Regions from separate parts of the Faecalibacterium sp. Marseille-P9312 genome, predicted to be linked through region 4. Evidence: predicted binding sites of a transcription regulator. Region 4 holds the regulator's gene; each other region holds the start of a gene.
The links. The regulator HrcA, encoded in region 4, represses chaperone genes, less so after heat shock. The targets are predictions, from matches to a motif close to TGTTAGCACTCNNNNNNNNNGAGTGCTAACA.
Positions count from the first base shown of each region.

Region 1: htpG (molecular chaperone HtpG) is a predicted target of HrcA. The motif match lies at 2,725-2,755, and genes of this name have one in related genera.
Region 2: clpB (ATP-dependent chaperone ClpB) is a predicted target of HrcA. The motif match lies at 5,306-5,336, and genes of this name have one in related genera.
Region 3: F3G95_RS02760 (co-chaperone GroES) is a predicted target of HrcA. The motif match lies at 5,997-6,027, and genes of this name have one in related genera.

Region 1 is NZ_CABVEW010000006.1:140,864-148,047, reverse strand. It holds gene F3G95_RS06530 (GNAT family N-acetyltransferase) at 1-369, shown strand, start outside; gene F3G95_RS06525 (HD family phosphohydrolase) at 426-941, opposite strand; gene F3G95_RS06520 (hypothetical protein) at 1,274-1,699, opposite strand; gene F3G95_RS06515 (alpha/beta hydrolase) at 1,802-2,581, opposite strand; gene htpG (molecular chaperone HtpG) at 2,877-4,805, shown strand; gene F3G95_RS06505 (galactokinase family protein) at 5,394-6,680, shown strand; gene galT (UDP-glucose--hexose-1-phosphate uridylyltransferase) at 6,677-7,184, shown strand, end outside.
Region 2 is NZ_CABVEW010000014.1:46,588-53,771, reverse strand. It holds gene F3G95_RS10875 (fumarate hydratase) at 19-858, opposite strand; gene F3G95_RS10870 (malic enzyme-like NAD(P)-binding protein) at 874-2,046, opposite strand; gene F3G95_RS10865 (trigger factor) at 2,293-3,441, shown strand; gene F3G95_RS10860 (RrF2 family transcriptional regulator) at 3,500-3,931, opposite strand; gene cysK (cysteine synthase A) at 4,207-5,139, shown strand; gene clpB (ATP-dependent chaperone ClpB) at 5,395-7,184, shown strand, end outside.
Region 3 is NZ_CABVEW010000003.1:17,021-24,204, reverse strand. It holds gene F3G95_RS02785 (ATP-dependent Clp protease ATP-binding subunit) at 132-2,435, shown strand; gene F3G95_RS02780 (diacylglycerol kinase family protein) at 2,504-3,484, shown strand; gene bilS (flavodoxin family protein BilS) at 3,587-4,078, opposite strand; gene bilR (bilirubin reductase) at 4,138-5,265, opposite strand; gene bilQ (bilirubin utilization transcriptional regulator BilQ) at 5,265-5,678, opposite strand; gene F3G95_RS02760 (co-chaperone GroES) at 6,099-6,383, shown strand; gene groL (chaperonin GroEL) at 6,436-7,184, shown strand, end outside.
Region 4 is NZ_CABVEW010000004.1:133,511-140,694, reverse strand. It holds gene F3G95_RS04470 (sodium:alanine symporter family protein) at 1-729, shown strand, start outside; gene F3G95_RS04465 (aminoacetone oxidase family FAD-binding enzyme) at 777-2,024, opposite strand; gene F3G95_RS04460 (stage V sporulation T C-terminal domain-containing protein) at 2,174-2,716, shown strand; gene hrcA (heat-inducible transcriptional repressor HrcA) at 2,906-3,979, shown strand; gene F3G95_RS04450 (nucleotide exchange factor GrpE) at 3,976-4,602, shown strand; gene dnaK (molecular chaperone DnaK) at 4,695-6,527, shown strand; gene dnaJ (molecular chaperone DnaJ) at 6,791-7,184, shown strand, end outside.

The sequences.
Region 1 (7,184 bases), on a different contig from region 4:
CGCCTCGTCATTCTGGACGGCGGCGAGCTGGCCGGTTGGGCCGCACTGCGGCGGGTAGACCCCCGCTGGTGCTACCGGGGCGTGGCCGAGGTGAGCATCTACGTCGGCGAGAAGTTCCGGGGCCGGGGCCTCGGCTCCCGCCTGCTGACGGCCCTCTGCGAGGAGTCGGAAAAAGAGGGCTACTGGACCTTACACTCCACCGTTTTGCAGGACAACACCGCCAGCCTCGGTCTCCACACGAAGTGCGGCTTCCGGGTGGTGGGGCGGCGGGAGCGCATCGCCCGGGACTGTCATGGCCGCTGGCTGGACACCTACCTGATGGAGCGCCGCGCCAGAGCCGACGAGCCTACGGGGTACAGGAAATTATAAAAAATGAGCTGCTGCACGTTACGTGCAGCAGCTCATTTTCGTATCAGACAAGGCCTTTACCACTCGTTGTCCGCCGCGTCCGTATCGGCCACCCGGGTGCGCTGGAACATGCTTTCCAGCACGGCGCAGTATTTGTCGGCCAGGCAGACGATGACCGCCTCCCGGCAGGTGGGGACATGGCGGAAGGTCAGGGGCCACATATGGCTCGAGATGATGTTCTGCTCTTTTCTGGTGATGGCGAAGCAGCGCTCGGCATTGACGCAGGCAGAGCCGGGATGGGCAAAGCCGTGCATCTCGAACAGGCGGCGCAGGCCCTGGAAAGAGCTGCGCTTGTGCCAGTCGTAGAGATAGAAGTCATGGAGGAAGGCCCCCACGGCCAGCGACGTCTCATCCGCGCCCAGATGGAAGCGGCGGTTGAGCCAGAAGCTCACCAACACCACATTCTTGCAGTGCTGGTAGGTGGTCACATCGCCGTGCTGGATAAATTCCCGCATCCGCTGCACTTCGGGGTGCTGGTCATATTGGGCCAGAATGGCGGTGAGGTGCTGACGCTCCGTATCAGAAAGCTGCATTGGTTCGATTCCTTTCTCTGCAAAAGGCTCTCCCTTTGGGAGAGCTGTCGAGCGAAGCGAGACTGAGAGGGCAAGGGCACTGACGGAGAAGACAGATACAGCGATAGCTTCGCTCTGACAAAGAGACAGCTTATCGCTGTACGAGCCGCTCTATCGCAACAGGCTTGCCCTCTCCGTCATCGCAAGCGATGCCACTGCCCGGGTTGCGGCTCCCAGCGTCTGCTTCGCTGCCGCTCGCATCCTGCTGGCCGCGGCCCCAACAGCTCCTCCCTGTTTCCGCCGCTGGCGGCAGTCGTCGCCGTTGCTCCCAAAGGGAGAGGCTTTCGCCGAGGTTAACTTCTCAGCTGCACCGGGTTGGAATTGCCGAAATTCTCGGCCTCGGTGGGGTTTGTGCGCTTGAGGCTCATATCCACGAGGTACTGCTTGCCGTCGCCCAGCTCCTCGAGCTGTGCCAGTTTTGCCTTGGCGGATGCTTCGTCCGGGTACCACTGGATGAGGAAGAAATTCTCCGCCTCCACGCCGTAATACAGCCACTGGCCGTCGGCCCGGAGCAGGTCGTCCAGATGGTCTACCTCGTCACCGTCGGTCAGGCCGAGACCCTCTTCCGCGTAGACGTTTTCCGGCTCCACCTGCAGCACTTCGATGACCTGAATGGCGCTCTGCAGATATTCGTCCTGAGCGATGCTCTTGTCGGAGAGCTCCCAGCCCGTCAGGAATGCCTGCATCAGCAGGTCTTTGACCGAGATCTTCTTTTCCATGTATGTTTCCTTCTTCCTCGTTTGTTTCCGCTGACCAGTATACGCTCAAATCTTGGGCAGGTCAACCATAAATTTATGAATTTTTTGTAGGAATGTCCAAATTTAACTCAATTTGAACCCAAACGTCTCCCCCAGCCACTCGAGGCAGAGAGCCACCCAATGGGCGCGGTGAGGGTCGGCGGCATCCACTTCGGCGGTACTGATGCTGGTGCCGTGAGCGCCCTTCTCGAACAGATGTGCCTCGCACGGCACGCCCGCCCTCCGCAGGGCGGCCAGCAGGAGAAGCGTGTTCTCCACCGGAACGGTCTTATCCTCCATGGTATGCCAGACGAAGACCGGCGGTGTGTCGGAGGTCACCTTATCCTCCAAGGTGAACACCTGCTGTGCGGCAGCATCCTCGCTGCCCGCCAGCTGGACGAAGCTGCCCCGGTGGGCAAACTCCCCTGCCGTGATGACCGGGTAGCCCAGGATCACTGCATTGGGCCTCTGCTGGGCCGTCTCGCCCGGAATGTCCAGCACCGCGCCGGACAGGGCCAGATGTCCGCCCGCCGAGAAGCCGCAGACGGCGATCTTATCCGGCAGGATGTGCCACTCTCCCGCATTCTGCCGCAGCAGAGCCAGCGCTTCGTTCAACTGTCGGAGAGGCCGGTAGTCCTGCGCCCCCTCCCCCACGCTGTAGGTCAGCACGGCGGTGTGATAACCCGCCGCCGCAAACTGCAGGGCCACCGGGTCGCCCTCCCGGGGGCTGACATGGTTGTAGCCGCCGCCCGGCACCACCAGCACCAAAGGCCGCTGCTTCACGGCGGGCATGGCGTCCAGCGACGCCCGCAGGGAAACCGTCAGCACACCGCCGCCTGCAAGTTCCAGCTCTATCTGCTGCATCTTTCATCCTCCTTATAAACAGGTCTGTCATTCCGGCCCATTATACGGCTTTGGCGCGGGAAAGTAAAGGCGGCTTTGGCCCCGAAAGGAAAGTTTTTTGAACTTTTTATGAAACCCCTTGATTTTTGTCTCTCAGCGGTGTATATTAGCACTCGAAAGTTATGAGTGCTAAGTTTTCACGAGTGGTTTTCCGCTCCGTGTGCCGGCACTCTCCACAGGCAGATCCTGATGCGACACGCGCCCGGGCAGTTCCGCCGCCGGGACGCTAAAATCTGATAAAAAGAGGTTTTGTATTATGGCGAAAAAAGAATTTCAGGCCGAGAGCAAAAAGCTGATGGACATGATGATCAACTCCATCTACACCAACAAGGAAATTTTCCTGCGTGAGCTGATCTCCAACGCTTCGGACGCCATCGACAAGCTGTATTATAAGAGCCTGACCGACACTTCCGTCGGCATGAACAAAGGCGATTTCCGCATCCTGCTCACCCGCGACAAGGACAGCCGCATCCTGACCATCTCCGATAACGGCATCGGCATGACCCGGGAAGAGCTGGAGCAGAACCTCGGCACCATCGCCCACTCCGGCTCCCTCGACTTCAAGAAGGACAACCAGGACGAGAACATCGACATCATCGGTCAGTTCGGTGTCGGCTTCTACTCTGCCTTCATGGTGGCCGACAAAGTGACGGTCATCTCCAAGGCTTACGGCTCCGACGAGGCCTGGCAGTGGGAGTCCAGCGGTGCTGACGGCTATGAGCTTGAGCCTGCTGAGAAGGAGACTGCCGGTACCGACATCATCCTCCACATCAAGCCCGACACGGAGACCGACAACTACGACAACTTCCTCGACGAGTACGGCATCGTGGCCATCGTCAAGAAGTACAGCGACTATGTGCGCTACCCCATCCAGATGGAACGGGAGAAGAGCCGTCAGAAGCCCGAACCCGACCCCAAGCCCGACGACTACAAGCCCGAGTGGGAGACCTACACCGAGCTGGAAACTCTGAACAGCATGGTGCCTATCTGGAAGAAGCAGAAGAGCGAAGTCACCGACGAGGAGTACGCAAACTTCTACAAGGATAAGTTCAGCGACTACGCTGACCCCGCCCGCGTCATCGTGAGCCGCACCGAGGGTACTGCAAACTATAACGCCCTGCTCTTCGTGCCCAGCCACCGCCCCTATGACTTCTACACCAAGGACTACGAAAAGGGTCTGGCTCTGTACGCATCCGGCGTCCTCATCATGGAGAAGTGCGCCGACCTGCTGCCCGACTACTTCAGCTTCGTCAAGGGCATCGTGGACAGCCAGGACCTGAGTCTGAACATCAGCCGTGAGATGCTGCAGAAGGACAATCAGCTCAAGCTCATCCACAACGCTCTGGAAAAGAAGATCAAGAACGAGCTCCACGCCATGCTGGCCAACGACCGCGAGAAGTACGAGAGCTTCTGGAAGGAGTTTGGCCGTCAGCTGAAGTTCGGCGCATACTCCGACTACGGGATGCACGCCGAGCTGCTGCGCGACCTGCTGCTGTTCTGGTCTGCCAAGGAGCAGAAGATGGTCACTCTGCAGGAGTACGTGGACAAGATGCCCGCCGAGCAGAAGTACATCTACTTCGCCGCCGGTGACTCCACCGACCGTCTGGCAAAGCTGCCTGCCGCTGAGCTGGTCATGGACAAGGGCTATGACGTCCTGCTCCTGACCGAGGATGTGGATGAGTTCTGCCTGCAGATCATGCGCACCTATCCCCGCAAGGATGCCGAGGGCAAGGACGGCACCGTCGAGTTCAAGAACGTCAACAGCGGCGATCTGGGCCTTGAGACCGAGGACGAGAAGAAGGCCGCCGAAGAGGCTACCACCGCCAACAAGGCTCTGTTTGACGCCATGAAGGACGCTCTGGACGGCAAGGTCAAGGAGGTCAAAGTCTCCACCCGCCTGAAGGACCACCCCGTCTGCCTGTCCGCCGACGGCCCGCTGTCCATCGAGATGGAGAAGGTGCTCTCCAAGCAGCCCGGCAGTGAGGGCGTCAAGAGCGACAAGGTGCTGGAGCTGAACGTCAACCACCCCGTCTTCGCTGCGCTGAAAGCCGCACAGGAGGCTGGCGATACCGAGAAGCTCAAGAAGTACAGCGCTCTGCTCTACGCACAGGCACAGCTCATCGAGGGCCTGCCCGTGGATGACCCCGCCGCTTACGCCGAGGCCGTCTGCAGCCTGATGCAGTGATCTTTCCCTGTGTTCCCGGGCCGGAGGGCGCTGCTCCCTCGCCTTCCGCCTGACATCATAATTTTCTTCCCTTAACAAGAAGGCCGCGCTCCGCTGGAAAAGTGGATCGCGGCCTTTTCTTTTGCACTGCCCGCCGCAGTAAGGTTTCTCCATATCGCGGCCCGCTCCCCCGCCGGGACGCGGCAGCGGGAAGTTTTGGCGCAGTTACACAATGCTTTCCCGGTTCTGAAAAAACTTTTGTCTCAGTTGTAATTTATCCGAGATTTTTATTTTGCATCCCTGCCGGACAGCCCCGGCGGGGATTTTTTGCAACTTTTCATTGAGATGCAACAATAACACATGGTTTTTTCCGGACAAATCCTTTACTATAGGATTAGAAGCGGGTTCTGTTGAATGTATTAACCTCTCAGTCTCGCTCACGCTCGACAGCTCCCCTACCGAGGGGAGCCTCTGGCGAAGAGATAAAGCTTTACGAAATGCCAAAGCCTCCCCTCGTTAGGGGAGGTGGCACGCCGTAGGCGTGACGGAGAGGTTTTCCAGCACCACCCAACAAAATTAAAAGTATCTGTCTGTCAGGAGGAAGATTCCATGATGAAGTCCATTCCCGTATGGAAGCAGGAGCTGTCCGACGGCGTCCACGCCGCACGCCTCGCCTCCCTGTATTGCTGTTCTCCCGCTGAGACGGCCTCCGAAGCCGCCCGTTACACCGCTGTGCTGGATGGGCTGGAAAAGACCTTCGGCTCCCACGCTGAGGCCGGCCTTTACAGCGCACCGGGCCGCACCGAGATCGGCGGCAATCACACCGACCATCAGCATGGCCGGGTGCTGGCCGGCAGCGTGAACATCGACATGATCGCCGCCGCAGCCCCCAACGACAAGAACCAGCTCCGCGTCCAGAGCGAGGGCTATGATCTGTGCGTCATTGATCTGAATGACCTCGAGGCCCGCAAAGAAGAGGAGAACACCACCGCCGCCCTGCTGCGCGGCGAGTGCGCCGCCTTCACCCAGCGGGGCGCAAAGCTGGCCGGTCTGGACATTTACATCTCTTCCAACGTGCCGAAGGGCAGCGGTGTCTCCTCTTCTGCCGCCTTTGAGGTGCTCATCGGCGTCATCCTGAACGACTGCTTCATGGCCGAGAAGGTCTCCCCCATCGCCATCGCGCAGATCGGCCAGTGGGCTGAGAACGTCTACTTCGGCAAGCCCTGCGGCCTGATGGACCAGATGGCTTCCAGCGTGGGCAACATCATCACCATCGACTTCGCCAGCCCCGCAAAGCCTGTCGTGGAACCGGTGGCTGTGGACTTCTCCAAGGCTGGTCTGGCCCTCTGCATCCTCGACTCCGGCGCAGACCACGCCGACCTGACCGACGAGTACGCCGCCATCCCGGCTGAGTGCCGCGCCGTGGCCGCTGTCTGCGGCGGCGAGGTGCTGCGGGATGTGCCGTTCGAGACCTTCCTTGCAAAGCTGCCCGAATGCCGCAGGCAGTGCGGCGACCGCGCCGTCCTCCGCGCCTTCCACGTCTACGCCGACAATGACCGTGTGGCAAAGCAGGTGGCCGCACTCCACGATGGCGACTTCGACACCTTCCTCTGCCTCGTGAACGAGTCCGGCCGCAGCAGCTGGGAATATCTGCAGAACGTCATCCCCGCAGGCTACAAGGAGCATCAGGAAGTGGGCGTGACCATCGCTGCCGCCAAGCATCTGCTGGGCGATAAGGGCGCTGTCCGCGTCCACGGCGGCGGTTTCGCCGGCACGGTGCAGGCTTTCGTGCCTGTGGAGATGCTGGACGAGTTCAAGGCCGGTATGGAAGCCATCCTCGGCGAGGGCCGCTGCCACGTCCTGTCCATCCGTCCGGAAGGAGGTGCTGTCCTGTGATCTCCACTGCCATCCAGCAGCTCGTCAACTACGGTCTGGACACCGGCCTCATCCTGCCTGACGACGAGATCTACATCCGCAACCAGCTGCTCATGACCATGCAGCTCGACAGCTTCACAGAGCCGGAGGGCGACGTCTGCTACGCCGACCTCGAGAGCATTCTGAAAACGCTGGTGGACGATGCCGTCGCCCGGGGCGTCTGCGACGACAGCCCCACGGCCCGCGACCTCTTCGATACCCGGCTCATGGGTGTGCTGACGCCCCGCCCCAGCATCGTCCGCGCCAACTTCGAAGAGCGGTACGAGACCGACGGCCCCCAGGCCGCCACCGACTGGTTCTACAAGTTCAGCCAGGACACCGATTACATCCGCCGCTACCGCATCAAGCGGGACGTCAAGTGGGTCACCAAGACCCCCTACGGCGACCTCGACATCACCATCAACCTGTCGAAGCCCGAAAAAGACCCCAAAGCCATCGCAGCCGCAAAGCTGGCTCCTCAGAGCG
Region 2 (7,184 bases), on a different contig from region 4:
TTTAGCGTCCTGGCCCTCTCACAATGCGGCACTTGCCCGCCGGGTGACATGGCAGGAAACATTCACGGCCACCGGCAGACCGGCCACATGGGTGGGCATCTGCTCGATGGCGAGGCCGAGGCAGGTGGTCCTGCCGCCGAAGCCCTGAGGGCCGATGCCCAGCTCGTTGATGGCCTTCAGAAGCTCTTTCTCGAGGTCAGCGTAATAGGGGTCGGGGTTCGGGACGTCCAGCGGGCGGAGCAGAGCTTTCTTGGCGAGATAGGCCACTTTATCAAAGCTGCCGCCCACGCCGACGCCCAGCACGATGGGCGGACAGGGGTTGGAGCCGGCCAGCCTGACCGTCTCGATGACGAACTTCTTGAAGCCCTCCACGCCGTCGGCGGGCTTGAGCATCTGGATGCGGCTCATGTTCTCGCTGCCGAAGCCCTTGGGGGCGACGGTGATGGTGCAGCCGTCACCGTCCACCAGATGCACCGTGATGGCGGCGGGGGTGTTGTCGCCGGTGTTGCCCCGGCGCAGCGGGTCGGCCACGATGCTCTTGCGCAGATAGCCGTCGGTGTAGCCCCGCCGCACGCCCTCATGGATAGCAGCCTCAAAGCTGCCGTCGATGTGGATGTCCGTCCCCAGCTCCACGAAGACGCAGGCCATGCCGGTATCCTGACAGATGGGCAGATCCTCTTCTTTCGCCGCCGCGAGGTTCGACCAGAGCAGGTCAAGGGTGTTCTTTGCCAGCGGCCAGGGCTCTTCGGCCCGGGCCTTGTCCAGTGCTTCCTGCACGTCCCGGGGCAGGCGGGTGTTGGCCTCGATGCAGAGGCGGGCCACGGTGTCTGTAATTTGCTGCGCGGAAATGGTTCTCATAGGAGCTCCCTCCGTTTACAGGCGGGCCACGCCGCTCTCGCGGGCAGCTTTTGCCACAGCGTTCGCCACAGCCTCGGCCACCCGGGGGTCGAAGGCACCGGGGATGATGTTCTCTTCGCTGCGGTCATCGTCGGTGATGAGGTCCGCAATGGCGTAGGCGGCGGCCAGCTTCATCTTGTCGTTGATGTCGCGGGCGCGGACGCTCAGAGCGCCCTTGAAGAGGCCCGGGAAGCAGAGGACATTGTTGACCTGATTCGGGAAGTCGCTGCGGCCGGTGGCCATGACCCGGACGCCGCCCGCCTTGGCCTCGTCGGGCATGATCTCGGGGGTGGGGTTGGCCATAGCAAAGACGATGGCGTCCTTGTTCATGGTCCTGCACAGCTCGGTGGTCAGGATGCCGGGCTTGGACACGCCGATGAAGACGTCTGCGCCCGCAAGAGCTTCTTTCAGGCCGCCCTTGATCTGGCGGGGGTTGGTCACTTCGCCCAGCCAGTTCTTGTGGGCCTCGGCGCTGTTGCAGCCCTTGTACAGGGTGCCGAACTGGTCCACGGCGATGATGTCCTTCGCGCCGGCGGTCATCAGCATCTTGATGATGGCCGTACCGGCAGCACCGGGACCGTTCAGGACGATGTGAACATCTTCCATCTTCTTGCCCACCACCCGCAGGGCGTTGATGAGGGCAGCGGTGACGACGATGGCCGTGCCGTGCTGGTCGTCGTGGAAGACGGGGATGTCCAGCTCACGCTCCAGGGTCTCTTCGATCTCAAAGCACTCGGGGCTCTTGATGTCCTCGATGTTGATGCCGCCGAAGGTGGGGGCGATGGCCTTGCAGGCCGCGATGACGCTGGCCGCGTCGTGGGCGTCGATGCAGATGGGGAAGGCGTCCACGCCGCCGAACTCCTTGAACAGCACAGCCTTGCCCTCCATGACCGGCAGACCGGCCTCGGGGCCGATGTCCCCCAGACCCAGCACGGCGGTGCCGTTGGAGACGACCGCCACCATATTGCTCTTGAAGGTGTACTTGTAGACGTCGTCGGGGTTTTCCCTGATCTTGCGGCAGGGTTCAGCGACACCGGGGGTGTAGGCGGTGGACAGATCATCGCGGGTCTTGACCTCCACCTTGCTCACGATGCCCACCTTGCCGTGGTGCGTCTCGTGCATTTCCAGAGCTGCTTTGTTGAAATCCATGGGGTTATCCTCCTAACTTTTTCGCCGGGCATATTTAAAACATTATTATAATAATAGCAAAAGCTCCCCCGCTTTTCCATATCTTTTCCGCCTTTTCGCACTCTCCGGCCCCAAAAGTCCGACAAAGGGCGGGGAGAGTGTGGAAATTTTGCAAAAAACTTTTCTTTTTCATTTTTACCCGATATAATAGAGGTTGTTTTTCGAACCACCGGCAAAATACCGGTCTACCAACAGGAGGGAATTCTTTTGAAGCGTATTTTCACCAAGGCACTCTGCCTTGTCTGCGCCGGCGCTCTGGCGCTGAGCCTCGCTGCCTGCGGCGGCAAGGCCGACAGTGCTGCATCCAGCACGGCATCTTCTTCCGCACTCGGCAGCGCGTCCGACTACGACTACCAGAACTTCAACTACAGCGATGGTCTGGATGAGAAGGGCTACTGGGAGGGCATCCGCGCTCTGGACTATGTGACCCTGCCCGAAGACTTTGCATCCGTCGCCATCAAGCGCTCGGACGTCGAGCCCACCAGCGAGGAAGTGGAGGAGCAGATCAGCGATCTGCTGAGCCAGTATTCCTCCACCGAGCGCATCACCGACCGCGCTGCCGCCGACGGCGACACCGTGAACATCAACTATGTCGGCTCTGTGAACAACGTGGAGTTCACCGGCGGCAGCGCCGAGAACTACGATCTGACGCTGGGCAGCGGCACTTTCATCGACGGCTTTGAAGACCAGATCATCGGCCACAAGCCCGGCGAGACCTTCGACGTCAACGTCACCTTCCCCGACGGCTACAGCGATTCCACCGACGCCAGCGGCAATGCTGTGAAGCTCAGCGGCCAGAAAGCCGTCTTTACCGTGACCCTCAACTACATCAGCGAGAGCGTCCTGCCCGAGCTCACCGACAGCTGGGTGGCCGACAACTTCGGCACCTTCGGCACCCCCAACAACATCTACACCGTGGAGGCCCTGCGCGCCTACTATCAGGAGCAGCTCTACACCTCCAACCTCAACACCGCCGTCATGGACTACCTGCTGGAAAACTCCACCTTCAAGTCCATCCCTCAGCAGGTGATGGATTATCAGGTCAACCAGTGCCTGAACTACTACAGCACGCTGGCGGGCTACTACGGCTATGACCTCGACGGCCTCGTCCAGAATCTGCTGGGCTACGAGAGCACCGACGCCATGCTGGCCCACCTTGAGAGCAATCTGGAAGACTACGCCAAGGAAGCTCTGCTCTACCAGGCCGTGGCTGAGTCGCTGGACATCACCCCCACGCAGGAGCAGATCGACACCTACTCCGCCTATGCGGACACCTACGGCCAGAACTACTGCACCATGGTGGCCCTGATGGACGCTGTCACCAGCACGCTGACCAGCGGCGCTGTCGTTTCCTGATTCGATCCGCACAAAAGAAAATCCCTGCCGATGGCAGGGATTTTCTTTTGCTCATCCTTCAGATAACGTAGTCGTTGCCTGCCTCATCGGGTGCGGCGAGGTCGGCAAGGGTGATCTTGCCAAAGTAGTCCTCAATGAGGTCATCAAGGCCCTTCCACATATCATACGTGCGGCAGCTGCTCATCCGGCGGCAGGGAGCCGCGCCCTGTGCAAGACAGCTCACCGGTGCAAGGCTCCCCTCGGTGAGGGTCAGGATCTCGCCCACAGTGTACTGGTCAGGCTCGCGGGTCAGACGATAGCCGCCGCCCTTGCCGCGCAGGCCCTCGAGGAAGCCGTTCTGCACCAGAACCTTGAGGATGTTTTCGAGGTATTTTTCGGAGATCTCCTGCCGGGCGGCGACCTCTTTCAGCGGGACATATTTTTCAGAGCGGTGCTCAGCCAAATCTATCATCACACGCAGCGCATAGCGCCCTTTGGTGGAAACGATCATAGACATTCCTTTCTCTTCTTTCCTGTTATTATTGTGATGCAGCCGGGTCAGCTGCGGAACACACTTCCGTTTATTTTAACCTATTATACAACGGGGTTTATAACTTTTCAATCAGAAATTTTCGATTTTCCATTGACAACCGCCCCAAAGGAAGCTATAATACAGCCAAACCCACAAACCACATTGGTTTAACGGGAATATGAGGGACATCGAGACGGCACCGGCTTTATCCGGTGCAGCCGGGCGCATCGCCCGCAATCGGGAGGTTTACTATTATGAGCAAGATCTATACTTCCGCAGACCAGCTGATCGGCCACACCCCGCTGCTGGAGCTGACCCATATCGAGAAGGATGCAGACCTTTCTGCCAAGCTTCTGGCAAAGCTGGAATACTTCAACCCCGCCGGCTCCGTCAAGGACCGTATCGCCAAGGCCATGATCGATGATGCCGAGGCTTCCGGCAAGCTCAAGCCCGGCTCTGTCATCATCGAGCCCACCTCCGGCAACACCGGCATCGGTCTGGCTGCCGTGGCAGCTGCCAAGGGCTACCGCATCATCATCGTGATGCCCGAGACCATGAGCGTCGAGCGCCGCCAGCTGATGAAGGCTTACGGCGCAGAGCTGGTGCTGAGCGAGGGTGCCAAGGGCATGAAGGGCGCCATCGCCAAGGCCGACGAGCTGGCAAAAGAGATCCCCAACTCCTTCATCCCCGGCCAGTTCGTCAACCCGGCCAACCCCAAGGCTCACATCGCCACCACCGGCCCCGAGATCTGGGACGACACCGACGGCAAGGTTGACATCTTCGTGGCCGGCGTCGGCACCGGCGGCACCATCACCGGTGTGGGCCAGTACCTCAAGAGCAAGAATCCCGGCGTCAAGGTCGTGGCCGTTGAGCCCGCTGCCTCCCCTGTCCTGAGCAAGGGCACCGCCGGTGCGCACAAGATCCAGGGCATCGGCGCAGGCTTCGTCCCCGACGTGCTGGACACCAAGGTCTACGATGAGATCATCGCCGTCGAAAATGACGACGCCTTTGCCACCGGCCGCCTGATCGGCCACAAGGAAGGCGTTCTGGTGGGCATCTCCTCCGGTGCTGCTGTCTGGGCTGCCATCCAGCTGGCAAAGCGCCCCGAGAACGCCGGCAAGAACATCGTCGTCCTGCTGCCCGACACCGGCGACCGTTATCTGTCCACCCCGCTGTTTGCTGAATGATCCTCTCATTCCTTCCGCCCCTGCTGTGGCTTTCCGCCCGGCAGGGGCCTTTTGTTTACCTTCGTGAGACGATATGGTGTGATTTTTTGCATTTTTGCAAACTTTTTGTGAATCCGAGGCTCTTACGGGTTTTGCCTATTGACATTGCAGCGTGTTTGGAGTATATTTTTAGCAGTCGATGAGCTAGAGTGCTAAAACAGCATTCCGGCCCACCGCCTGAATCTCAACTTCCGGTACGAATGGAGGCTTGACTTTATGAATACCAATCAATATACCCAGAAGACCCTTGAGGCTCTGCAGGCGGCCCAGCAGCTGGCTGTGGAGTATCAGCATAACGCACTGGAGCCGGAGCATCTGCTCCACGCTCTGGCGACACAGGAGCAGGGCCTTATCCCCCAGCTGCTCCAAAAGCTGAATGTGGACGCAGGCAGCTTCTCCGCCGCTGTGGCCGAAAAGCTTTCCGCAATGCCCCGGGTGTCCGGCTCTGGCCGTGACCCCGACAAGGTCTATATCTCGCAGGCCACCGACAAGGTGCTGAGCGCCGCCGCCCGCGAGGCCAAGGCCATGAAGGACGACTACGTCAGCGTCGAGCATCTCTTCCTCGCCCTGCTGGACGAGCAGACCCAGAACACCTCCGAGCTGTTCCGCGCCTTTGGCATCACGAAGGATAAGTTCTTACAGCAGCTCACCGCCGTGCGCGGCAACCAGCGGGTGACCAACGACAACCCCGAGGACACCTACAATGCCCTGCAGAAGTATGGTCAGGACCTCGTTGACCTGGCCCGCAAGCAGAAGCTGGACCCCGTCATTGGCCGTGACCAGGAAATTCGAAATGTCATCCGCATCCTGTCCCGTAAGACGAAGAACAACCCCTGCCTCATCGGTGAGCCGGGCGTCGGCAAGACGGCCATCGCCGAGGGTCTGGCCCAGCGGATCGTCCGGGGCGATGTGCCGGAGAACCTGAAGGACCGCACCGTGTTCAGCCTGGACATGGGTGCTCTGGTGGCCGGCGCAAAGTACCGCGGCGAGTTCGAGGAGCGTCTGAAGAGCGTCCTGAATGAAGTGAAGAAGAGCGAGGGCAAGATCATCCTCTTCATCGATGAGCTGCACACCATCGTGGGTGCCGGCAAGACCGACGGCGCAATGGACGCCGGCAATCTGCTGAAGCCCATGCTGGCCCGCGGCGAGCTGCACTGCATCGGCGCGACCACGCTGGACGAGTACCGTCAGTATATCGAGAAAGACCCCGCTCTGGAGCGCCGCTTCCAGCCGGTGCAGGTGGATGAGCCTACCGTGGAAGACACCATCTCCATCCTGCGCGGCCTGAAAGAGCGGTACGAGGTGTTCCACGGCGTGAAGATCAGCGATAATGCATTGATCGCCGCCGCCACCCTCTCTGACCGCTATATCACCGACCGCTTCCTCCCCGATAAGGCCATTGACCTGGTGGATGAAGCCTGCGCCATGATAAAGACCGAGATGGACAGTATGCCCAGCGAGATGGACGACCTCGCCCACCGCATCACCCAGCTCCAGATCGAGCAGGTCAGCCTGAAAAAGGAGACCGACGCTCTGAGCCAGAGCCGTCTGCGCGACCTCGAAAAAGAGCTGGCCGAGCTGCAGGATAAGTTCCACAGCATGAAGGCAAAGTGGGAAAACGAGAAGAACGCCATCGGCAAGGTGCAGTCTCTGCGCGAGCAGATCGAGCAGACCAACGCCGCCATCGAGAAGGCACAGCGCGAATACGATCTGAACAAGGCCGCTGAGCTGAAATACGGCAGGCTGCCTCAGCTGCAGAAACAGCTGGAAGAAGAAGAGAAGATCGCCGCCGCCAAGAAGGAGGACAGCCTGCTGCGCGACCGCGTGACCGACGAGGAGATCGCCCGCATCGTGGCCCGCTGGACCGGCATCCCCGTGGAGAAGCTGGTGGAGGGTGAGCGCGAGAAGCTGCTGCATCTGGACGATGTGCTCCACAAGAGAGTCATCGGCCAGGACGAGGCCGTCACCAAGGTGAGCGAGGCCATCCTGCGCAGCCGCGCCGGCAT
Region 3 (7,184 bases), on a different contig from region 4:
ATGGCTTTTTTGTTTTATCTCTCGGTGCGTTTTTGGGCCGGTGCGACACAAAGCTCTGATTTTTTCTCGCCTGCCGGGGCTATACTGTTTCTTGATGCAACAGGGCAATACGGAAGATAGGAGCCAGGCAAATGAGCATTTGGGACGCATTCGGCAAAGGACGATATAAGGGCTTCTCCCGGGAGGCGGGGCAGCTGCTGGATAAGGCGGTGGAGCTGGCCGGAGGGCTGGGCTGCAAAAAGGCAGACACCGGCCACCTGCTGTGGGCGATGCTGCAAGCGGACGGCGGCCCGGCGGCCCGCTTTCTGGCCGGGAAGAACATCTCGGAGCTGGAAGTGCGGCGTCAGCTGTCCGCCGGGCGGGATGGTTCGGTCACCAGGCTTGCCCGGGGCGATATGGCGGCGGACCTGCGCCGGGCAATGGACTACGCCATCATCGGGGCGCAGAACGCCCACCTGAGCCGGGCCGAGCCGGAGCATCTGCTCTGCGCCATGCTGGAAGATACCGACTGCGCCGCCGGGGTCATGCTGGCATCCATGGGCGTCCAGCTCACCGAGGCGGTGCGGGAGTGCCGCCAGCTTTCAGGGCAGTTCATCCTGCCGATCCAGCCGCGCTCGGCGTCGTCGCTGCCGCGGGGGAGCCGGGCCAGCGACAAATACTGCCGCGATTTGACCCGCCGGGCGGCGGACGGCGAGCTGGACCCGGTGTTCTGCCGGGAAAAAGAGCTGGACCGGATGGTAGAGATCTTATGCCGCCGCCAGAAGAACAACCCCTGCCTTGTGGGGGAACCGGGCGTGGGCAAGACCGCGCTGGCCGAAGGGCTTGCCCAGCGCATCGCCGACAAGCAGGTACCCCGGATGCTCCAGGGGCGGCGTCTGCTGGCGCTGGACATGGCCAGCCTCGTGGCTGGTACGAAGTACCGCGGCGACTTCGAAGAGCGGTTCAAGAACCTGCTGGAAGAACTCGTCCGGGACGGCAGCGCCATCCTCTTCGTGGATGAGTTCCACACCATCGTCGGCGCCGGTGCGGCAGAGGGGGCGATCGACGCGGCCAGCATCTTAAAGCCGGTGCTGGCCCGGGGCGAACTGCAGCTCATCGGCGCGACGACGAATCAGGAGTTCCGCACCCACATCCAGAAGGACGCCGCCCTCGAGCGCCGCTTTGGCCGCGTCCAAATCGAAGAGCCCACGCCGAAGCAGGCTGTGGATATACTGGAAGGTCTGGCACCCCGCTACGAGCGGTATCACGGCGTCCGCCTGCCCAACGAAGCCCTGCGGGAGGCCGTGGAGCTCTCGGTGCGGTATCTGCCGGGGCGCTGTCTGCCGGATAAGGCCATCGACCTCGTGGACGAAGCCTGCGCGGCAGTGCGCATCCGGGCCGAGCGGGAAGGGGAGAAAGACCCCGTCCTCAGCCGGAAGGAAATTGCCCGGGTGGTGGCGCAGGCCAGCGGCGTGCCAGCTGAGCGGGTGGGCGAAAAGGAGCGGGAACGTCTGGCCCGCCTCGAAGAGCGCCTGAACGCCGAAGTCGTGGGCCAGAGCCGGGCTGTCGCCGCCGTGGCCGGGGCTATCCGGCGCAGCCGCACCGGGCTGGGGGAGCCGGGCCGGCCGATCGGTGCGATGCTCTTCCTCGGGCCTACCGGTGTCGGCAAGACCGCGCTGGCAAAGGCTCTGGCGGAGAGCTGGTTCGGCAGCGAGAAGGCCCTGCTCAAATTCGATATGTCGGAGTATCAGGAGCAGCACACCGTGGCGCGTCTGCTGGGTGCGCCTCCGGGCTATCTGGGCCACGACGAGGGCGGTCAGCTCACCGAGGCCGTCCGCCGCCGACCCTACAGCGTGGTGCTCTTTGACGAAATCGAAAAGGCGCACCCGGATATTCAGAATGTGCTCCTGCAGATGCTCGAGGATGGCCAGCTGACCGACTCCATGGGCCGCAAGGCGGATTTCCGCAATACCATCGTCCTGCTGACCTCCAACCTCGGCGCACGATTCCTTGCCGGGCAGAGCGCACCGCTGGGCTTCGGGGCGGGAAGCGAAGCCGCCTTTGAAAAGCAGTCGGAAGCCGCCGTTGCCGAGGCGAAGAAATGGTTCCGGCCGGAGCTGGTGGGCCGTCTGGATGAGCTCATCGTCTTCCGCCCGCTGGAGGAGCAGAGCCTCTGCTCCATCGCCGAAAAGCTGCTGGGCCAGCTGGAAGAGCGTGCTGCCCGCAGCGGCTATCAGTTGACCCACACGGCCCGGGTCGGCCCGGCGCTGGCGGCAAAAGCACATTCGCCCTATGGCGCGCGCGAGCTGCGCCGACAGGTAGACCGGGCCGTGGAGCAGGCTTTTGCCGACCAGATCGCCTCCGGCAGTGTGAGCCTCGGACAGCACTGGACGGCAGACTGCACCGAGGACGGCACGATCGTGGTGCAGGAGACGCAGACGGCGGGTGTCGGCTGAAAAGCTCTTGCATCTGCTCTGGTTTTCCGCTATGATAGAGGGCAGGAACCACCAGAGGAGGAAGCCGAATGCGCTATCTGTTTTTGCTCAACCCCACCGCAGGCAAGCGGGACTGCACTGCCGAGCTTGCCCCGGCCATCCGGGCCGCAGCCCAGCGGGCGGGCATCCCGCCGGAAAAACGGAAGGTCGTTGTGACCCGGTACGCAGGCCATGCCCGGGAGCTGGCCGCTGAGGCGGCGCACACCGCGCAGGCCGACGGTGAGCCGGTGCGCATCTGGACAGCGGGCGGCGACGGCACCTTCAACGAAGCGCTGACAGGGGCGCAGGGGTGCAGCCTCGCGGCAGTGGGGTGTCTGCCCTTTGGCAGCGGCAATGATTTTCTGCGCACCTACGGCACGCGGGAAGAGTTCAATGACCTCGACGCCCAGCTGGCGGGCGGCGAGGTGGACATTGATCTGATGCAGACCGACCTCGGCCTTTCGGCGACCATCTGCGCCGCCGGACTCGATGCACAGGTGGCTTACGGCATCCCGCAGTTCCGGCGCATCCCGTTCTGCGGCGGCGAGATGGCCTATGCACTCTCCATCGTCAAGCAGCTCTGCGGCCACATCGGACGGAACGTGACCTTCACCATCGACGGCGAGGAGCTGACGGTGGACTGCCTGATGTGTGCCGTCTGCAATGGCCGTACCTATGGAGGCGGCTTTTATGCGGCTCCCGAGGCGCAGCCCGACGACGGCTGGCTGGACGTTTTCATCATCCGCAGGGTGAGCCGCCTGACGATCGCCCGCCTGCTGGGAATGTACAAGAGCGGCAGGCACTTCCGGAACGGTGAGCTGACGGAACAGGCGAAGCCCTACTTCATCTACCGCCGGGCAAAGTGCGTCTCCCTGCGCCCGGCAGACGGACGCGGCCCTATCGTGGCGACTGCCGACGGCGAGTGCGCTCCCTGCGACGCCATCACCGCCCAGCTCAAGCCGCTGGCCGGGCGCGTCCTGCTGCCCAAACCGGCCTATGAGCGGTTCATGGCCCAGCGGGCCAACGTGTAAAATGAAAGGATAAGAAGCGTCCTGCACGTTTCTTTAGGGGCTCATCGGAGGATCAACAAAGGCGGCGGCTTTCCCTGTCAAGGAAAGCCGCCGCCTTTTCCGTTATCTTACAGCCTGTTTCAGCTGCTCCAGGTCATCCGCATCCGGGTGAGAAAGAGCTTTGTCAAAATTCTCGATCATGGCATCCAGATTGGGCAGATGAAGCGGCTGTTTTTTCATGTTCTCATACCGCTGGCGTACCGACATCGGCATTTTGCCCTGACACATATAGCGGCCGAAAACAGTGTTGCTCTTGTCCAGCGAATGCTCCGCCTTTTTCAAGATCTTATCAAAGTATTCTTTACTGCCGCCGAAGCCGGCAGTGCCAAAGAGAAAGATGTTTTTGCCGTGCAGCTGCTTCAAAAAGTCCGAAGTGCTTTCATCGGCATTTCCCTTGTCTGTCCAGAAGCCCACATAAAGGGTGTCCGCTTCCATAGCGGCAGGGTTCGGGCTGCCAAAATAACAGCAATCTGCCTGCGGCAGGCAGTCGTGCAGCGTATCTGCCAAGATTTTTGTGTTGCCTGTTTTGCTGCTGTATACGATCGCGTAACTCATAACTTCTCCTTTGTGAATGTCTTTTTGTTGAGTATATCGTGATTTTTTGTCGGGTAGGTTTATGCGTTTTTTGCTTCTTTTTCTCGCAAAGCATCATAAACGCAGCGAGTTCCCTGATGTGCCGTCAGCCCGCCCAGACACTTCTTGTTGCAGCGGAGACAGCGGTGGATCTGTTCCGCCTGCCCGTTTTTCAGCTTGTTCACCCAATCCGGGTCTGCCAGAAGCTGGCGGCTCATGGCGGCACACTGGATGCGTCCGCTGGCGAGCTGCTGCTCCACAAGATCCGGGTCGTTCAGACCACCGACACCACAGATGGGCAGGTCGGTGTACTGCCGCACCTCATCGCAGAATTTGAGGAAGCATCCCGGCTGGCTGAAATAGGGATGATCGGCGGGCGGGATGGTGTTTTCCAATGCAGAATGGTTTGCCAGCGTTACATGGAAGCTGGTCACACCCGCCTGCTCCAGCAGCGGAACGAACACCGGCAGTTCTTCTTCCACCACACCGGCATTGCCAAAGTGCGGGTTTTCCTGCCGGACAGCCAGCTTGTAATCAATGGGCATCCCCGGAACCGCCGCATGGACAGCCGAGACCGCTTCCACCGCAAAACGTGCTCGGTTTTCTGCGCTGCCGCCGTATTCATCGGTACGATGGTTGAAGATGGCTGAACTGAAACTGCCGCACATCCGGTCGCCATGCACCTGCACCATATCAAAGCCGGCCTGTTTTGCCAGCACCGCCGCTTTTCCAAACCCGCTGATGATGGTCCGGATCTTCCGTTTGGACATCTTTGTAATATAAGGAGCGACTTCGGCGTTCAGCTTTTCCCGCAGCTGATCCGGGGTGATTTTTTTCAGCAGCAGACCGGGAATGTATTTGAACATCGCCAGCAGATTGGAATCGCTCTGGTGCAGCTGGGCACAGACTTTGCAATCCGCATCATGGGCGATTTTCACGACCTGCTGGTAGAATGCAAAGCCTTTGGTGTCAAATAGAGATTTTTCAAATTTGCTTTTGCCCACCGGGACATCGCCCACGATGATCATGGCACAGCCGCCCTGTGCAATGGCACGGATCTTTGCAAGGTATTCTTCATCCGACAGCCCGAATGTTGTCGGCGCAAAAATGATGCGGTTTTTCAGCTGCATCCCACCATAATGGATCGGACTCAAGATCGTTTCGTACATCATTTGCACACTTTCTTTTGCACTGCTTTTTGCAGTAATGTCAGCAGCTGCTGCCGCTCCTGCGCTGTCAGTCCGCCCAGACTCTGCGCATCCCAGTCGATAAAGACCTGATGACAGACCACAAAGGCGTTTTCACCCCTCCGGGTCAGCTTCAGGTGGTAGCTGCGCCCATTCTTTTCTTTCGTCAGAAAGCCGTCTTCGGCCAGCTTGTTCAGGCTGCGCTGGGAGTGGCCCCAATCCAGATGCAGATCTTTGGTCAGTTCCGAAGGCGTACAATCCGGATGCTTTCCTACATAAATGACAAAATATATCAGCCCGAAGCTCAGACCCAGTTCCTGTAACCGCTGGGTCGTGTAAGCGGCAAACTCTCTGTGCAGGGTCAGAATGCAGGAAGATACCGTGGAGGGTCCCATTTCGTCAACTCCTTCTTTTTTGAACGGAAAGCATTATAGCACTGTTACTTGACAAAGTCAAGTGTTTTGACTGCACTGTGCTTCGGAGCGAAAATATGAAGGTGAACCGGAATTGCCCAAACAGAGAGATGATCCCCCTATAGTTTAACGCACTGGTCTTATGACGGGTGCGTTTTTTGTTATCTGAAAGGTAGATGGATCGTACATTGTTCGTACATGGCGAGGGCAAAAAGAACATGGCTCATGGAAAGGACATAAAAACTTAACAAAGAAATTTGCAAAACCCCTTGATTTTTGACTCCAAGATGAGTACAATACACTTAGCACTCAAGGAAAAAGAGTGCTAAACAACCGGAAGGGCGCAGCCCCCGGGACATAAAACAGTTTATCTTTTATATTTATAATAGGAGGGCAAGAACGATGAAGATCATTCCTCTTGCAGACCGTGTTGTTATCAAGACTGTTGAGGTCGAGGAGACCACCAAGGGCGGCCTCATCCTGACTGGCAGCGCGAAAGAGAAGCCCCAGGTGGCACAGGTCGTGGCCGTTGGCCCCGGCGGTGTCGTGGACGGCAAGGAAGTCAAGATGACTGTCAAGGTGGGCGACAAGGTGCTCACCAGCAAGTACTCCGGCACCGAGGTCAAGGTGGACGGCGAAGAATGCACCATCGTGCGTCAGGCCGACATTCTGGCCATCGTGGAGTAAGCGTCTTTCCCTCACACTGGATAATCAAGCATTTACGAAGGAGCGATAAAATATGGCTAAGCAGATCAAGCAGGGCGAGGAAGCCCGCAAGGCACTGTGTGCCGGTATCGACACTCTGGCAGATACTGTTAAGATCACCCTCGGCCCCAAGGGCCGCAACGTGGTGCTGAGCAAGAAGTTCGGCGCCCCCGTCATCACCAACGACGGTGTGACCATCGCAAAGGAGATCGAGCTGAAGGACGAGTTCGAGAACATGGGCGCACAGCTGGTGCGTGAGGTCGCTACCAAGACCAACGACGCCGCAGGCGACGGCACCACGACTGCGACCGTTCTGGCACAGGCTATGGTCACCGAGGGCATGAAGAATGTCACCGCCGGTGCAAACCCGATGGACATCCGCCGCGGCATGACCAAGGCTGTCGCTAAGGCCGTCGAGACCATCAAGGCACACAGCCAGAAGGTCAAGGATTCCAACGACATCGCCCGCGTCGGCACCATCTCTGCAGGCGACCCCGAGATCGGCCGTCTCATCGCCGAGGCGATGGAGAAGGTCACTTCCGACGGCGTCATCACCATCGAGGAGAACAAGACCACTGCCGAGACCTACAACGAGATCGTCGAAGGTATGCAGTTCGACCGCGGCTACCTGACTCCCTATATGGTCACCGATACCGACAAGATGGAGGCTGTTCTGGACAACGCCGCCATCCTCATCACCGATAAGAAGATCAGCGTCATTCAGGACCTCGTTCCTCTGCTGGAGCAGGTCATGCAGAACGGCATGAAGCTGCTCATCGTGGC
Region 4 (7,184 bases):
TTCAACCTCAACGCTGCAGGCGGCGGCGCACTGGGCTACGGCATCAGCCAGACCATTACCTGGGGCTTCAAGCGCGGCGCGTTCTCCAACGAAGCCGGCCTCGGCTCTGCGGTCATGGTCAACTCGGCCTCTAACGTCAAGGAGCCGGTGCATCAGGGCATGTGGGGCGTGTTTGAGGTCTTCGCCGATACCATCGTGGTCTGCACCCTGACGGCCCTCGTCATCCTGACCACCGGCGTGGTAGACCTCGAGAGCGGCGCTGCCCTCGCAGGTGTGCAGGACAATGCGCTGGTGGGCCAGGCGTTCACGGCGGCTTTCGGCAGTTTCGGCCCGAAGTTCATCGCCGTGTCCATCCTGCTGTTCGCCTACTCCACCACCCTCGGCTGGAGCCACTACGGCACCAAGGCCGTGGAGTATCTCTTCGGCACGGCGGGAAGCCGCATCTATAAGGTCGTCTTTGTCTGCATGACCGTCGTGGGCGCGACCATGAAGCTGGGCCTCGCGTGGGACCTCTCCGACACCTTCAACGGCCTGATGATGATCCCGAACCTCATCGGCGTGCTGGCATTGTCCGGCACTGTGGTGGACATCACCAGGAACTACTTTGCCCGCCGCGTCCGGGGCGAGGACATCGAGCCCATGTGGTCGGCCTTTGAAGAGTATCAGAAGGAAGAAGAGGCCGAGGCTGCCGCCGAGGAGGCGGAGCTGGAGAAGGCCGCAAACAAATAACACAAAAAGCAAGCCCCCGGAAGGCGACCTTCCGGGGGCTTGCTGGTTTACTTCTTCTTTTTGCGAAGCTTTGCCGCCGCCCGCCCGGCGATGATGCCGCTGCCGAAGGCCCAGTGGAGGTTGTAGCCGCCGCAGCTGCCGGCGCAGTCCAGCGTCTCGCCCACAAAGTAGAGTCCCGGACAGCCCTTGAACTGGAAATCGTCCTCGACTTCGTCCAGCAGCAGGCCGCCGCCGGTGGTCTGAGCCTGCTTCCAGCCGCAGGGCGTCAAGCCCTCGAACCGCCAGCACTTGGCTGTGGCGGCGAGTTTCGGCCACGCGGAGGCGGGCAGGGCGCGGGCGTTTTCAGGCAGACCGGCATCGGCCCAGAGGGCGCGGCCCAGCTTTGCGGGCAGCAAGCCCAGCCAGAACTCCGCCACCTCGCTGCCCAGCAGTCCGACCCGCTGGGCGAACAGTGCGGCCAGCTCGGTCTCACTCAGAGCAGGGAAGAGGTCGAGGACCACGACAGGCCGCTTCGGCCCGCGCCCCGGGGCCAACAGACCCGAAAGCTGCATGATGCAGATGCCCGAAAGCCCGTACTCGGTGAACTGCACCTCGCCCGTTTCCCGGGCAAGCACGCGGCCATCTGCGCCGTCCAGCAGGCTGGCGCAGCCCTTGGCCCGGATGCCGGCCAGCGACTTGCGGGGATGAGCACACTGCAGGGCCGTCAGGCAGGGATAGAGGGGGGCCATCCGTCCGCCGCACTGGGCGGCGAACCGGGTGCCGAAGCCATCGGTGCCGAACTGGGGGCCGGCATCGCCGCCCATGGCGCAGATGACGGCGTCGGCCCGCAGGGTCTCGCGGCCTGCCTCGGCCTCGATTTGGACCGCATAGCCGCCCCGGCTCTGGCTCAGGTTCTGGACGGTGCAGCCGGTGCGCACCTCGACGCCCAGTCTCGACAGATGGTGCTCCAGCAGGGCCAGTACGTCCGCCGCCTGATTGGAATACGGGTACACCCGCCCGGCCTCGTCGGTGCGGGGGTAGAGGCCGAGGCTCTCGAACCACGCCAGCGGCGCAGCCTCGTCCACGGCGCTCAGCAGGCGGCGCAGGGCCTTGGGGCTGCTGGTGAAATACCGCTCCGGCGTGATGTCCCGGTTGTCGAGATTGCAGCGCCCGTTGCCGGTGGCCAGAAGCTTTTTGCCCACCTTCGCGTTTTTGTCCAGCACGGTGATGTGTGCGCGGCCCTCTGCGGTCTGTGCTGCCGCCAGCGCAGCGGCCAGACCGGCTGCGCCGCCGCCCAAAATCAAAATCTGCTGCATCCTCTGTCCATCCTTTCTGTAGTAAATTTATTGTATCATAGCCGCCCCTGTTTGGCAAACACAGGGCGGGCAGGTGTATATTTCCCTTCCGCTTCCACATAATAACTACACAGCATGGGAAAATGCAGAATGGGAAGGATGGTACACAGATGAAAGCAACCGGAATCGTCCGCCGCATCGATGAGCTGGGCCGGGTGGTCATCCCGAAGGAGATCCGCCGCACCCAGCGTATCCGCCGCGGCGACCCCCTCGAGATCTTCACCACCGGCGACGGCGAGGTCATCTTTAAGAAGTATTCCCCGGTGGGGGAGCTGCAGGGGGTGGCGGTGCAGTACGCCGAGGTGCTGAGCCGAAGCTTCGCCCTGACGGCCTTCGTGGCTGACCGCGACCGCATCCTCGCCGCAGCCGGGTCGGGGAGGCGCGACCTTGCCGACCGCAGCGTCAGCCAGCCGCTGGAAAAGGTGATGGAGTCCCGCAAGCCCTACCTCAGCGATGGCGACCCCGAGCATGTCCTGCTGCCCTGCGAGGGTTCGCTGCGGCCATTGCTTTGCGCGTGGCCCATCATCGCGGCAGGGGATGTCACCGGGGCCGTGGGCCTGCTGGCCGAGGACCGCACCCAGCAGCCCGACCCTGCCCAGCAGAAGGCCGTGGCCGTGGCGGCAGCGTTCCTGGCAAAGCAGATGGAAGAGTGAACATTATTATAATAAGGGGAGCGTCTGCGTTTCTGGCAGGCGCTCCCTTTTTTGTTTATGACAGAATTATGAATCTTTATAAACTTTTTCGAGAAGCTATTGACAGGGAAAAATTTTTGGCTATAATGGTCTTAGCACTCAGGAAGATGGAGTGCTAAAGAAACAAAAGCCAAAAAGGAGGCAGGCGCTATGACGATGGATGCACGCAAGCAGCGAGTCTTGCAGGCAATCGTGGCGCTGTATGGCCTCGAGGGCGAGCCTGTGGGCAGCAGTGTGCTGGCAAACTATTTTGATATGGCCGTGTCCAGCGCCACGCTGCGCAACGAAATGGCGGCGCTGACCAAGCTGGGTCTGCTGGAGCAGCCCCACACCAGCGCGGGCCGTGTCCCCAGTGCCAAGGGCTACCGTTATTATCTCGACAATCTGCTGACGGACGACCAGCCGCTGGACCGCGTGACCCGCGCCCGCGTCGAAGCCGTTTTCGCCAGCCTTGACCATGAGCCGGAAAAGCTCGCACAGGGCGCTGCAAAGGCGCTGGCCGCCATCAGCGGCTGCACCGCAGCCGTCAGCACCCCCTGTGCCGAAGACCTCTGCGTCGCCCACTACGAAGTCGTTCAGGTGGGCCGCAGCGCGGCGGCTGTGCTGGCCGTCACGACGGCGGGCTACGTTCGCACCCGTGTGGCGCGGGTCCGCACCGGCCTCTCCCGCGAGAACGCCGCTGCGCTGGCCGCGCTGCTCAACCGCAACCTGACCTTCGTCGCGCCGGTGGACCTGTCCAACCGGCTGCTGGCAGAGCTGTGCAGCCAGATCGACCCGGAGCTGGTTCCGGTCATCAGCGCAGCCGCTGCGATCTTGCAGGATTCCGCACAGCCCCACGTATTTCTGGGCGGTGAGCAGTACCTGCTCAACTGGCCGCAGCTCGAAGGCAAGGTGGGCGACATCCTCACCCTGCTGAACGACGAAGAGCAGGCGGCCCACATCATCGCACCCCCGGCAGACCGCAGTGAGAGCGTGCTGCTGGGCGAGGATCTGGAACCTCAGATCCCCGGCTTGTGCATCGTCAGTGACCGCTACCTGGTAGGCGGCGGGCTGTGGGGTACGGTGGCCCTGATCGGGCCGACCCGGATGCCCTTCCAGAAGCTGATGCCGCTGCTCCACCTCTTCGCCGATGAGCTTGGCGAGGGCATGAGCGGCAAACGAAAAGACACCCCGCAGATGGCCGCACCCCGGCGGACTGTGATATATAAGGAGGATCTGGAATGAGCGAAGAGACCAAGAAGACGGCAGAAGCTCCCGAGCAGGAAGCAAAGGAGACCGAAGCCGCACCTCAGGAAGCGCCCGAGACCGCCGCAGCCCCCGAGAAGGAGGCCGAGGCAGAACCCGCAGACGCCAAGAAGAAAGATGGCTGGTTCAATAAGAAAGCCCGGGAGATGGACGCCGTAAAGGCAAAGCTCGACGCAGCCGAGAAGAACGCCGCACAGGCCAAAGACCAGCTGCTCCGGATGGCAGCGGAGTACGAGAACTACCGCAAGCGCTCCACCCGCGAGGCTGACCAGAAGTTCAACGATGGCGTGTCCTTCGCCGTGAACCAGATCATCCCCATCCTGGACACGCTGGAGATGGCAGCCAACGCCCCCACCACCGACGAGAACTACAAAAAGGGCGTGACTATGACGCTGGACAAAGCCGCCAAGGCACTGGATGCCCTCCATGTGGAGGAGATCGAGGCGCTGGGCAAGCCCTTTGACCCCAACTTCATGAACGCCGTCCAGCAGATCCCCGCCCCGGACGGGCAGGAGAGCGGCACCGTCATCACGGTGTACCAGAAAGGCTACAAGCTGGGCGACAAGATCGTCCGCCACGCGACCGTCGTGGTGGCCGAGTAGATCCGCAAAGACCCGCAGGGGTTTTGAAGATAGACATCCGCTTCACATCTAAGCATGAGATAAACAAGTTCTTTTGAGAGGAGACTTCATTTATGAGCAAAATCATTGGTATTGATCTTGGTACTACGAATAGCTGCGTGGCTGTCATGGAGGGCGGCGAGCCCGTCGTCATCGCAAACTCCGAGGGCGCCCGCACCACCCCGTCTGTTGTTGGCTTCACCAAGACCGGTGACCGTCTGGTCGGTCAGGTCGCAAAGCGTCAGGCCATCACCAACCCCGAGAACACCGTTTCTTCCATCAAGCGTCAGATGGGTACCGACCACAAGGTGACCCTGAACGGCAAGGAGTACACTCCCCAGCAGGTCAGCGCTATGATCCTGCAGAAGCTGAAGGCTGATGCGGAGGCTTATCTGGGCGAGCCTGTCACCGAGGCCGTCATCACCGTTCCTGCTTACTTCAACGACAGCCAGCGTCAGGCTACCAAGGACGCCGGCACCATCGCCGGCCTGAACGTCAAGCGTATCATCAACGAGCCTACTGCCGCTTCTCTGGCATACGGCATCGATAAGGAAGATGACCAGAAGATCATGGTCTACGACCTGGGCGGCGGCACCTTCGATGTCTCCATCATCGAGATGGGCGACGGCGTCACCGAAGTTCTGGCCACCAACGGCGACACCCATCTGGGCGGCGACGACTTCGACCAGCGCATCATCGACTGGATGGCTGACGCCTTCCAGACCGAGAACGGCATCGACCTGCGCAAGGATAAGATGGCCGCTCAGCGCCTGAAGGAAGCTGCCGAGAAGGCAAAGATCGAGCTGTCCAGCGCTATGAGCAGCCAGATCAACCTGCCCTTCATCACTGCTGACGCTACCGGCCCCAAGCATCTGGATATGACCCTGACCCGTGCAAAGTTCAACGAGCTGACCGCAGATCTGGTCGACCGCACCATGACCCCTGTCCGCAAGGCTCTGCAGGATGCCGGCCTGCGCGCATCTGACCTGAAGAAGGTCCTGATGGTCGGTGGTTCCACCCGTATCCCCGCTGTCTACGATGCAGTCAAGAAAGAGCTGAACTGCGAGCCCTTCAAGGGCATCAACCCCGATGAGTGCGTGGCTGTCGGTGCTGCTATCCAGGGCGGCGTCCTGCAGGGCGACGTCAAGGGTCTGCTGCTGCTGGATGTCACCCCGCTGAGCCTCGGCATTGAGACTCTGGGCGGCGTCTGCACCAAGATCATTGAGCGCAACACCACCATTCCTACCCACAAGAGCCAGGTCTTCTCCACTGCTGCGGATAACCAGCCCTCTGTTGAGATCAACGTCCTGCAGGGCGAGCGTGAGTTCGCCCGCGACAACAAGAGCCTCGGCGTCTTCCATCTGGACGGCATCGCTCCGGCTCCCCGTGGCGTGCCTCAGATCGAAGTCACCTTCGATATTGATGCAAACGGCATCGTGAAGGTCAGCGCGAAGGATCTGGGTACCGGCAAGGAGCAGAACATCACCATCACCGCTTCCACCAACATGTCCAAGGACGACATCGACAAGGCTGTGAAGGAAGCTGAGCAGTTCGCTGCCGACGATAAGAAGAAGCGCGAGGAAGTGGACATCCGCAACGGTGCCGACCAGATGGTCTTCCAGACTGAGAAGATGCTGAAGGAGAACGGCGACAAGATGCCCGCCGACGTCAAGAGCGAGGCTGAGGCAAAGCTGGCCGACCTGAAGACCGCTGTCCAGTCCGGCTCCATCGACGACATCAAGGCAAAGCAGGATGCTCTGAGCCACGTCTTCGAGAAGATGTATCAGGCTGCCGCTGCTGCCCAGCAGCAGGCCGCAGGCGCACAGCCCGGCCCCGATGCTGGCGCAAACAACCAGCAGAAGCCGGGCGATGACGGCGTTGTGGACGCAGACTTCAAGGAAGTCTGATTTGAGACACAGCAGTGCGTATCCGGCCAAACCGGCGGGTATGCGCGTAGAATAGCAAAAGCCGCTCCGGTTTTGCCGGGGCGGCTCTTGCTGGTTATAGAGAAAACCTCTCAGTCTCGCTGACGCCCGCCAGCTCCCCTGATAGGGGAGCCATTGGCAGGCCGGTCAGGCTTGTACAGATCTGCTTGAGACTGTCTGTACTGGAAGCGGCAGTGCGCTGCTATATAGGGGAGGTTGCTGCTTATACGAGAGGTGATTGGATTATGGCACAGGAGAAACGTGATTACTACGAAGTGCTGGGTGTATCCAAGACGGCCACCGACGCGGAGATCAAAAAGGCTTACCGCAAGCTGGCCATGAAGTACCACCCGGACTATAACCCCGGCGACAAGGAAGCCGAGGAAAAGTTCAAGGAGATCAACGAGGCAAACGAGGTGCTTTCGGACCCGAAGAAGCGCCAGCTCTACGACCAGTACGGCTTTGCCGGTGTTGACCCCAACTACGCTGCCCAGAACGGCGGCGGCCCCGGCGGCTTTGGCGGTTTCAGCGGTTTTGGCGGCGACGGTGTTGACCTTGGCGATATTTTCGGCGACATCTTTGGCGGCGGCTTCGGCGGTTTTGGCGGCTCGAGCCGTTCGGCGAACCCCAACGCCCCCC